Regions from separate parts of the Micromonospora sp. WMMD1082 genome, predicted to be linked through region 1. Evidence: riboswitches for the same ligand, from Rfam matches in the RefSeq annotation. Region 1 holds a riboswitch; each other region holds the start of a gene.
What was found. A riboswitch is a leader RNA that binds a small molecule or an ion and turns the genes downstream of it on or off. The one in region 1 is predicted to bind cobalamin.

Region 1 (3,471 bases):
GCCCGCGCCTTCATCTACCTGCCCAGCGACGGCGACCTGCCACACACGGTGCCGGGCAGCGGGCTGAGCACCCGCGCCCAGATCGTCAACTACTGGCACGGCCAGTCCACCTTCGTCGCCGGCCTCGCGCAGGAGACCTGCCGCGACTTCACCCACACCGGGTACGGGATCTCCGCCATCTCGCACGTCGCGGAGACCTCCCGGATCCAGGGCCGGGACCTGTACCCGCAGGTGGGCGAGCGGCTGCGGCACGCCCTCGGCTTCCACTCGACGTACCAGCTCGGCGAGCCGGCGCCGGCCTGGCTGTGCGGCGGCAGCCTCACCCGGGGGCTCGGCCCGATCACCGAGGTCGGCTACAACGCCATGGCCAACCGCCTGGGCAACTCGATGACGAACACCCGGACGCTCACGCTCCAGCAGCGCCCGGCCGGCACCAACAACCTCTTCGTCGCCTGGGAGACCCTGACCCACGGGGACAACCTCTCCTGACGTACGCCGGGACGGTCGCCGTCGTACCGTCGGCGACCGCCCTGCCCGGAATACGCGACGAGATCTTGGACAGTTTCCGTTCAGCGCAAACGGAAACTGTCCAAGATCTGGACCGGATGCCGTAGCCGGACCGGATTACCCGTTCGGGGGTCCATGACGGGCGGAGAACATCCGCCGCTTAACGCGACTCCCGGGTACCACGGGCCGACTGGTTCAGCGAACTACGTACCTCGGGTGACCGGCGTGGATGGACGCGCACCGCTGACCGCGGGCACCGACCGCATGGGGGCACGATCGAGGCATGACGTTCGACGCGCTGGCGTACACGGCGACACCGCACGATCGGGCCGCGGTCCTGCGCGCCGATCCGGACTGGGTCGCCGATCAGCTCCGGCGCGACGACAGCCAGGTGCTGCCACTGTGGCGCGACCGGCTCCTGCTGACCGCCGACGGCCACCCGGTCACCCGCACCGGAGCGGCGGGCCGCGCCCTGGCGGCGGCGGCCGGCCAGACCGCCCTGCTGGGCCTCGACGGCACCACGGCGACCTTCGCCGCCGACCTGAGCGCGGCCGAGGAGGCCGACGCGCTCCGGCTCGGTGCCGCGCACGCCAGCGCCGACCTGCGCAGCCTGGCCGCCACGCTGCCCGGCCCGCTCGCCGCCACCCTGGCGTACGCGCGCGGAATGCTCTACTGGAACCGGCACACCGGATACTGCGGCACCTGCGGCGCGGCGACCGCCAGCGCGCACGCCGGTCACCTGCGGGTGTGCCAGGGCCCGGAGTGCGGCCGGCAACTGTTTCCCCGGATCGAGCCCGCCGTCATCGTGCTGGTGGAAGGCCCCGGTCCCCGACCACGCTGCCTGCTCGCCCGCCATCACGGCGCCGGCCCGGACAACTTCTCCCTGCTGGCCGGGTTCGTCGAGATCGGGGAGAGCCTGGAGGGTGCCGTGCGCCGCGAGGTCGCCGAGGAGGCCGGGGTCGCGATCGGCACGGTGACCTACCGTGGCTCACAGGGCTGGCCCTTCCCGGCCGGCCTCATGGTCGGCTTCGTCGCCCAGGCCGTCGACGAGAGCATCACCGTGGACGGCACGGAGCTACTGGCGGCGCGGTGGTTCAGCCGCGCCGAGATCGTCGAACGCGTCGTCGACGGGCCCGGCTCGGGTCCGGTCGACTCCATCGGCGGTCGGCTGCTGCGCTCCTGGGCCGGCCTCGATGGGCACGATCGCCAGCCCCGGCCGGTCTGACCCGTCGGCCGGCCCGGCCACGGCCGCCACGCCCCCGGGTGGGCGGCACCGACGGCCAGGCCAGCGGAGCGAGGTCGGCGGGGCGCGGTCAGCAGGCGCGGTCAGCAGGCGCGATCGGCGGAGCGCGGTCAGCGGGCGCGATCGGCGGGCGCGGTCAGGGGATGTCGGCCGGCGCGTCGAGCAGGGCGTGGCGCAGGGCCAACCGGTGCTCGCGACGGATCTCGGCCTCCCGGTAGCGACGCCGGTCGCCGTCGGTCTCCGGCAGCAGCGGCGGCACCGGGCGCGGGTGGCCGGCGTCGTCCACGGCCACCATCACCAGGTGCGCGGTGGCCACGTCGGTGGGCGGTACGGCGCGGTCCCACCGGTCGGCGGTGACCCGCACCGCCACCTCCATCGAGCTGCGGCCGGCCCAGGTGATCCGGGCGTCCACGTGCACCACGTCGCCGACCCGCACGGCCCGCAGGAACGCCGTCTCGTCGATGGCCGCGGTCACCGCCGGCCCGTCCGAGTGTCGGGCGGCCACCACCCCGGCGACCGAGTCGATCAGGTTGAGGATCCGGCCGCCGTGGACCGTACCCATGAGGTTGGTGTGGTGCTGGTCCATGATCTGCGACAGGGTCAGGTGCGACGCCGACGGTGGGCGACCGTCGATCGCGATGGTCTCGGGCACTCTGGTCATCCGTCCTCGGGAAGCAGGCCACCGGCATCGAGGGCGCGCACGTCGAGGACCGCCGACGACTGGCGTACGGCGAGTCACCCGCCCGACCCACCCGCGAGGCCGACGGCAGCGCACACACCTCGTGTGCGCGGCGCGGGCAGGTCTTCGGACTCGCGGGCGTCGCCGGGCGTCGCCCGGTCCTCCTACTGGCCGTCGCTTCCCGGACCCACCCGGGTCCAGTGCCGATGACGGCGGTCGTTCCCACTCACCGCTGCGGGGCAGTCCCGGACTTCCACCGGGTTCCCTCTTGCGACGCCCGACCGGGGTGGCCGGGCGAACCAGCGCCGCAGCCACGATATCCGCCGCCGGGATGGACCCGGGCACTCACCACCGCCGGTGTGAGGTTGCTCGCCCGACGGTCCGCTCCCCGCCGGGCCGGCCGTACGGTCTGCACTGCCGGTCGTAGCGGTGGCCGTGCGGGAATCGGTGGCCGTCCGCTCGTCGTGATGGCCGGCCGGAAATGGCGCCAGGCCGTGATCGCGGGTTAGCCTGCCCTAACTTGTCGGGGGAGTGAGGCGGGGATGGCACCGAGCACGGCGCGGCTGATCGGCGGGATGTTCTGGCGCCAGCGCCGGGACACCGCCCTGTGTGCCACCTTCTGGTCCCTGCACCAGGTGTGCGAGGCACTCGTCCCGGTGGCGATCGGCCTGGTCATCGACCAGGCCGTGGGGACGGGGTCGACCTCGGCGATGGTCTGGTCCGTGCTGGGCATCTTCGCGCTGTTCACCGCCCTCACCATGGGGTGGCGGTCGGGCTTCTGGTTCCTCTCCAAGGCGATGGTGGAGGAGTCGCACGCGTTGCGGATGCGGGTGGTCCGGCGCGTCGTCGGCGGGCGGGGCATCCGGACCAGACGCCAGAGCGGTGAACTGCTCTCGATCGCGACCTCCGACACCCAGTCCGCCGCCGAGTTGCTCGAACTGGGCAGCCGGGGCGTGAGCGCGCTGCTCGGCCTGACGGTGTCGACGATCGTGCTGCTGCGCATCGACTGGTCACTCGGACTCGGGCTGGTGGTGGGCGTACC
Region 2 (3,471 bases), 2.7 Mb from region 1:
CGATCAGCCCTACGGCGACGACGGCGGCCGCCACCAGGCCGGCGAGCCACCGGCGGACGGGATGCTGGACACGGGACATGGACACTCCTTCGGTGGGACGGATTCTTTCGGGTGGTCAGCGGCAGGGCAGGATGGGCGCGCCGGGAGTCGCGGTGGCGGCGGAAAGCCGGGCGTATCCGGTGCCGGTCAGGCCGAGGACGGCCTGGGCGGTGGCGCGGGTGGCGGTGTCCGGGTCGAAGGCGCCGCCGTCGAAGTCGACCGCGCCCCGGTCGGCCACCGGCGCGGCGCAACCGACCTGCAGACCGGCCAGGAAGACGCGGGCCCGCAACCAGGCCAGTGGCCTACCGCCGTCGCGCAGCGCCTGTGCCGCCAGCCCGGTGCTGTTGGCGTTCGCGATCCCGCCGGCGTTGGCGAACCCGCCGTCGACGTGCTGCACGGACACCAGCCAGCGCAGGCCCGCGGCGGCGTCGGCCCACCGGCCCGCGGCCCGCAACGCCTGCACCACGACGGCGGTGGCGTCCACATCGGAGACGCAGACCGGCTGCGCCGGCAGCAGCGGATAGCCGCCGTCCGGGCACCGGGTACCGGCCAGCCACCCGGCGGCGACCGCCGGTACGCCCTGGGCGGTGCGGTCCAGCGCGAGGAGCGCGAACGACTGGCTGAACGCGTTGCTGAAGTCGCCCCACGCTGACCGGTCAGTGAACCGGCCGCTGGGCGTCTGCAGCGACAGCAACCGGGCGACGAGATCCACACCGCCGACGTCGGTCGGGTCGCCACCGCGTACCGCCACGGCGAGGGCCAGCTTGGCGGTCGCACCCGCGTACGCCTCCGGGGCGCTGTCGCCGACATACCCGTCCCGGACCTCCGGTCGGCTGACCCAGGCCAGAGCCCGCGCCCCGAAGTCGTCGGCGACACCGGCAGCGGCGAACGCGAGAACCGCGTCGAGAGTCAGCCCCTGGTCCGGATACGCGACGCCGTCGAAGACGGCCTCGAAACGTTCCCCGTCGACCAACTGGCGAGCCAACCAGCCAGCAGCCGCGTCCGACCGAACCGCACCGACCTGAACGGGTGCGGCGATCGCCGGGGTGGTGAGAGTGAGAGCGGTGAGCACACCGCAGAACAGGGCGAGCAGGCGGTACCGGCTCAGGCGGACGACCATCGGAAGCGCCCTTTCCGGCCCGGCGGTCGTCAGAAACCCGGCCCACCCGGACGGGTACGACGGGCCGGCCTCCGACCCGTGGGCCACGACGGGTGAGAAGCAGGACTCGCGGGCACGGCAGGTATTCGGGCTCGCCACCAGGGATACCCCCGGCGGCCCACCGTTGCGGGCCAGCGCCGGACTTCGACCGGACTTCCCCCACACGCACACGCGGCTGTTCAGTTGTCGCGCCAGTCTCGTCCGCCTCCAGAGCCGCTGTCAATCCGCGACCGGACGCGTACAACATGCAAGGCGAACCAGACGTCCGGTCGCCTCGACCAAGGTCGTCCTGTTTTCCGAACCCGAAGCTGTGGCCCGGTCATGAACTCGACCGGCCCCGGCTGCCGTGAGCCGCGAGCGTGGCTGGATCCTCGGGTTCCTCGATTTTTGGTGGCCGCGACACTCAGGCCGAACCCGGGCGCCGAACGAACTCGCGGCCCTTCAGGCAATCTCCCGCGTGTTCCTCGGATCCGGCGCCGTCGAGCGCTGAAACCCCGGGATGCAGCCCAGCGTGCGAGCGTGGGCGCCGCCTCGGGCTCGGCGCACCGTGGGCAACGTGCACGAGATCGCCCAGCGGCAGGCAGCGCGTCCCGGACCGGGTGACGGCGGCCAACCTGAGGCGGCGCTACACCGGTGCCCACCGCGCCGGGTTCGGCCCGGCGTCCGGCCACTGGCCCACGTCAATGACGCTGTGCGACGAACTGAGGCTGAGACCAGCTCGTCCTTGGTGTGCGGCGCCGATAAGCGGATGCCACAAGGATGATCGTTGGAGTGATGTTTCATCACGATCAGTACGGTGTGGTGGTGACGGGCAACCGGGTCGTTAGCCAAGGTAAGCGCCTCGCGTGGGGTGCCGGGCTTCTCGTGCTGGGTGTGGTGCTGTACGGGCTGGCCCGGTCCTTGCATTCCAACGATGTGCTGGACGGGCTTGACAAGATCTTCGGCGTCGTCGGGGGCGCGGCCGGCTTCCTCGGGCTCGTCCTGACCGTCCGGGCGATACGGCCTGATGGTGGCCCTGCCGACACTCGTGGCGGGCGTGCGGAGCCAGCGGCGTTGGACGGGCTCGCCGCCGCGGTGGAGCAGGTGTGGCGCCCGGAGCTGCGCCGTCGCCGGCTCGCCAACCCGCACCCGTTGCCCGTCGCCTGGACCACGATCGGCCCGCTGATCGCCGATCACTGAGCCATTTTCATCCTGGGTAGCGATTGGTTTCGACGTCGTGCAGGACCAGGATGTCTTGGACGATCGCGGTGGCTCGGCGTGGGCAGCAGCGTAGCCTGACCAGGACTTTCCAGGTCTTGAGCGTGGCGATCGCGCGTTCGCCGCGGGCGCGGATCTTCGCGTGGGCCCGGTTCACGGCCTTCTGCCGGCGTGACAGCTTCGGCCGGAAGCGGCGCCGCTTGAACGGCGTGCGCACGCTGCCGTGGGCGCCCTGGTAGCCCTTGTCGGCGAAGGTCATCACGTCCGCGCTGGTCAGGGCCTCAAGGATGCCGTGATGGCGGGCGGCGGTCAGGTCGTGGGTCGAGCCGGGTAGTGCCGGTGATGCCCACACGAGCCGGCCGGAGGCGTCCGCGATGACCTGCACGTTCACACCGTGGCGTTTGTGCTTGCCGCTGTAGTAGGGCTTCTGCTCGGCGACCCGGTCGATGGGAATCAGCGTGCCGTCCAGGATCGCGTACGCCAACAGCCGGATGCGTCGCATCGCGGTGTCCAGGTCGTCGGCTGCCGCGCTGAGCAGGTTTATCACCTCTTGGACGTAGCGCCAGGCGGTGGCGACGCCGACCTCGAAGCCGGCCGCGAGTCGGGTGTATGTATCGCCGATAGCAGATGCGCCAGAGCGAGCAGCGCCTGCCGGCCCGGGTCGAGGCGCCGCCACCGGGATCGCCCGTGCCCACGGCGCGGCACCACCGGCACCGCCTCGAAGGGGATCCGCTCGTTGCCGGCGACGGTCGGTGCGCCGGACAGCCACCGGTCCAGCAGTTCTCCGGCATCCGGGAGTCCGGTGTGGAAGCGGTCCAGCCCGGTGCCAAACGCCTCCAGGTCCACCCGGGGGCCGCCCCGGCCGACATCGAGACGAACCCGACCGGCTACTGCATAGCCGGTGAGGAACCCTGCGGGTGAGCGAGGTCGGGCAGCGGCGAGGGTCGGGTGACATCATCGGGTTTCTGCGCATGGGGACGACGCCACCGTTTGGTCAACAGGCCGTGCCGGGGGGCGCACAGCCAGGCGGCGAGGAAGATGACGGTGGCGACCAGGACGATGGTGCCGCCGACGGG
Region 3 (3,471 bases), 960 kb from region 1:
CGGGGTTTTCCAGGGAGCAGGCCAGCGCCTCGTCGTCGGTCACCGTGACGAGCGGTGTGACCGCCCGGGTGGCGGTCGGCGTGACGGCGACGGTGGCCTGCTGGATCCGCGTCGCCGGGCGCGAACGCAGGTAGTAGGTGGTCTTCAGCCCGGACTTCCAGGCGTACAGGTACATCGAGGAGAGCTTGCCGATGGTCGGCGCGCTCATGAACAGGTTCAGCGACTGCGACTGGTCGATGTACGGCGCGCGGGCCGCCGCCAGGTCGATCAGGGCCCGCTGCGGCAACTCCCACGCGGTACGGAACAGCTCCCGCACGTCCGTCGGCAGCTCGGCGATGGCCTGTACCGACCCTTCGGCGCGTTTGATCTGCTCGCGGATGGGTGCCGTCCAGAGCCCGCGCGCCTTCAGCTCGCGGACCAGATAGGTGTTGATCTGGAGGAACTCCCCGGACATCGTCTCCCGCTTGAACAGGTTGGACACCTGCGGTTCGATGCACTCGTAGCAGCCGGCGATCGAGGCGATCGTCGCGGTCGGCGCGATCGCCACCAGCAGCGAGTTCCGCAGGCCGTGTGCGGCGATCGTCTCGCGCAGCGCGGCCCACCGCGGCACCTGGGTGACGTCGGCGCCCCAGAGGTCGGGGTGCAACTCGCCCCGGGCCGCCCGGGTCTCGGCGTACGCCGGATGCGGGCCGAACCGCTCGGCGAGCCCGGCCGACGTCTCCAGCGCGGTCAGGAAGACCTCCTCCTGCACCCGGGTCGACAGCTCCCGGGCCTGCGCGGAGTCGAACGGCAGCCGCAGCGTGAAGAACGCGTCCTGCAGACCCATCAGCCCGAGCCCGACGGGGCGCCAGCGGGGGTTCGACGCGGCGGCCTGCTCGGCCGGGTAGTAGTTGATGTCGATCACCCGGTCGAGGAAGACCACCGCCGTGCGGACGGTCGCGCGCAGCCGCTCCCAGTCGACCCCGTCGGCGGTGACGTGCGCGCCCAGGTTGACCGACCCCAGGTTGCAGACCGCGGTCTCGGCGTCGTCGTTGACCTCCAGGATCTCGGTGCACAGATTGGACAGATGGATGGTGTTGCCCGGCCCGCCGGTCTGGTTGGACAGCCGGTTCGAGGCGTCCTTGAACGTCATCCACCCGTTGCCGGTCTGCGCGAGGGTGCGCATCATCCGCCCGTACAGCTCGCGGGCCTTGACGGTCCGGACCGCCTTCTTCTCCGCCGCCCGGTACGCCTCGTCGAACGCCTCGCCGAACAGGTCGGGCAGCTCCGGCGCCTCGGAGGGGTCGATCAGCGACCAGTCGCCGTCCGCCTCGACCCGCCGCATGAACTCGTCCGGGATCCAGTTGGCCAGGTTCAGGTTGTGCGTACGCCGGGACTCCTCGCCGGTGTTGTCCCGCAGCTCCAGGAACTCCTCGATGTCCGGATGCCACGGCTCCAGGTACACGCAGGCCGCGCCCTTGCGACGGCCGCCCTGGTTGACCGCCGCCACCCCGGCGTCGAGCGTCTTGAGAAACGGCACGATGCCGTTCGACCGGCCGTTGGTCCCCCGGATCAACGCGCCACGACCCCGCACCCGCGACCAGGAGATGCCGATGCCGCCGGAGAACTTCGACAGCTTCGCGACCTGGTGATAGCGCTCGTAGATCGAGTCCAGTTCGTCGCGCGGCGAGTCGACCAGGAAACACGACGACATCTGGGTGTGCCGGGTACCGGAGTTGAACAGCGTCGGTGAACTCGGCAGGTAGGCCAGGCTCGACATCAGCCGGTAGAAGTCGATCGCCTCGCCCGGCGACTCGGAGAGCCCGCAGGCGACCCGCAGCAGCCAGTACTGCGGGGTCTCCACCACCAGCCGGGTCTCCGGATGCCGCAGCAGGTACCGGTCCGCGACCGTACGCAGGCCGAAGTACTCGAACCGCAGGTCACCATCCGGGTCGATGGCGTCGTCCAGCTTGCGCGCGTTGCGGGCCACGAACTCCGCGGTGCCGTCGCCGATCAGCCCCAGGCCGTGCGCGTACCGGATCGACTGGCTGAAGCTCGCCACCTGCTGCCCGCGCACCTCCTTGTCCACGTACGCGGCCAGCAGTCGGGCGGCCAGCTTCGAGTACTGCGGCTCCTCGCCGATCAGCTCCGCCGCCGTCTGGATCGACAGCTTGTCCAGCTCGGCGGTGGTGGCGCCGTCGTACAGGCCGCTGATCGTCTTCGTCGCCACCCGCAGCGGATCGATCTCGTCCAGGTCGGCGACCCAGCGCTCCACCGCCTTGACGATCTTGTTGACGTCCACCGGCTCGGTGGCGCCGTTCCGCTTGCGGACCTGCATCACGTGCCGGCGTAGCTCCGGCCCCGCCTGCTCCTGGGTCACCGTCACGGTCCCCCTCCTCACGCCCGTCCCCAAGGTCGAGGGCGCGCAGGGAGGACGCCGCCGGTCACCCGACGGCAGGCTTGCCCGGCTGACCAGCTGGTGGCGTCGGCCGTCCCGCGCGGCCTTCGACCGCCGCACGCGACGCGTGCGGCGCACTGGCAGGTCTTCGGACTCGTGGGCGTCGTGCTCGCGTCTACTGGCCGTCGCTTCCCAGACCCGGCGGGCCCAGTGCTTGTGTGACGGCGGTCGTTCCCACTCACCGCTGCGGGGCAGTCCCGGACTTCCACCGGGTTCCCTGTTGCCTCGACCACCGTGGATTGACGGTCGAACCAGCTGCGGCTAACACCATATATGGGCACAGCAGAAAGTTGGCAACACCAGATGGTGTGTCGGGCGAGTCACAGCGCCGGGTCGCTCACGGCGCGCGTCGTCGCCCTGGACGCCCCGCGTGGTCCAGCCGGCCCGCCGTCGTCCGCAGCGTCCAGCGCCCGGGGTCGCCGCGGAGCACGGTCGCGGTCAGCGGCGCGATGTCGATCCGCCAGAACGATGCCGGCCCGGCGCCGATCGCGTTCACCACCAGGGCACGGATCACCATCGGATGGGTGACCGCGACGAGCGTGCGTACGGTGCCGGGCACGGCACGCAGCCAGTGGCCGGTCCGGTCGAGCAGGTCGTGCAGCGATTCGCCGCCGTGCGGGGCCGCCCGCGCCTCGGTCAGCCACGACTCGACCTCGGCCGGCCGCTCGGCCACCAGGTCGTCGAGCGTACGACCGGCCCAGCGGCCGAGATCGGCGTCGCGCAACCCGTCGTCGACGGTCGGCGCGAGCCCGAGCGCGGCGGCGGTCTGCACGCAGCGCCGCGCCGGCCCGCAGCGGACCTCGTCGGCCCGGGGCAGCAGCTGGGCCAGGGCGGTCGCGTCGGCCAGCCCATGCGCGTCGAGGGGCTCGTCCCGGGGAAAGGCGACCGCCCGGGTGGCCGCCGTGGGCGCGTGGCTGACCAGCACCAGCCGGGTCTTCATGGCTTCTGACCTCCGCCCCTCGGTGCCGGCGGGTGCCTTCCGGCCCACTGCGGTTCGTGTCGGCGCGTTGACACCCCCGCCCGGCCGGCCGTAG

Region 2: another riboswitch for cobalamin. It lies ahead of O7615_RS17300 (peptidase); the one in region 1 lies ahead of O7615_RS29615 (acyl-CoA thioesterase).
Region 3: another riboswitch for cobalamin. It lies ahead of O7615_RS25050 (ribonucleoside-diphosphate reductase subunit alpha); the one in region 1 lies ahead of O7615_RS29615 (acyl-CoA thioesterase).

The regions. Positions count from the first base shown of each region.
Region 1 covers NZ_JARUBM010000002.1:6,406,812-6,410,282, forward strand. The annotation lists gene O7615_RS29605 (lectin) at 1-489, shown strand, start outside; gene nudC (NAD(+) diphosphatase) at 791-1,732, shown strand; gene O7615_RS29615 (acyl-CoA thioesterase) at 1,887-2,411, opposite strand; cobalamin riboswitch at 2,550-2,699, opposite strand; gene O7615_RS29620 (ABC transporter ATP-binding protein) at 2,972-3,471, shown strand, end outside.
Region 2 covers NZ_JARUBM010000002.1:3,735,087-3,738,557, reverse strand. The annotation lists gene O7615_RS17305 (hypothetical protein) at 1-79, opposite strand, end outside; gene O7615_RS17300 (peptidase) at 116-1,159, opposite strand; cobalamin riboswitch at 1,258-1,393, opposite strand; gene O7615_RS17295 (hypothetical protein) at 1,973-2,377, shown strand; partial or broken gene O7615_RS17290 (transposase family protein) at 2,385-3,079, opposite strand; gene O7615_RS17285 (anchored repeat-type ABC transporter permease subunit) at 3,283-3,471, opposite strand, start outside.
Region 3 covers NZ_JARUBM010000002.1:5,446,531-5,450,001, reverse strand. The annotation lists gene O7615_RS25050 (ribonucleoside-diphosphate reductase subunit alpha) at 1-2,317, opposite strand, end outside; cobalamin riboswitch at 2,499-2,708, opposite strand; gene O7615_RS25045 (histidine phosphatase family protein) at 2,775-3,377, opposite strand.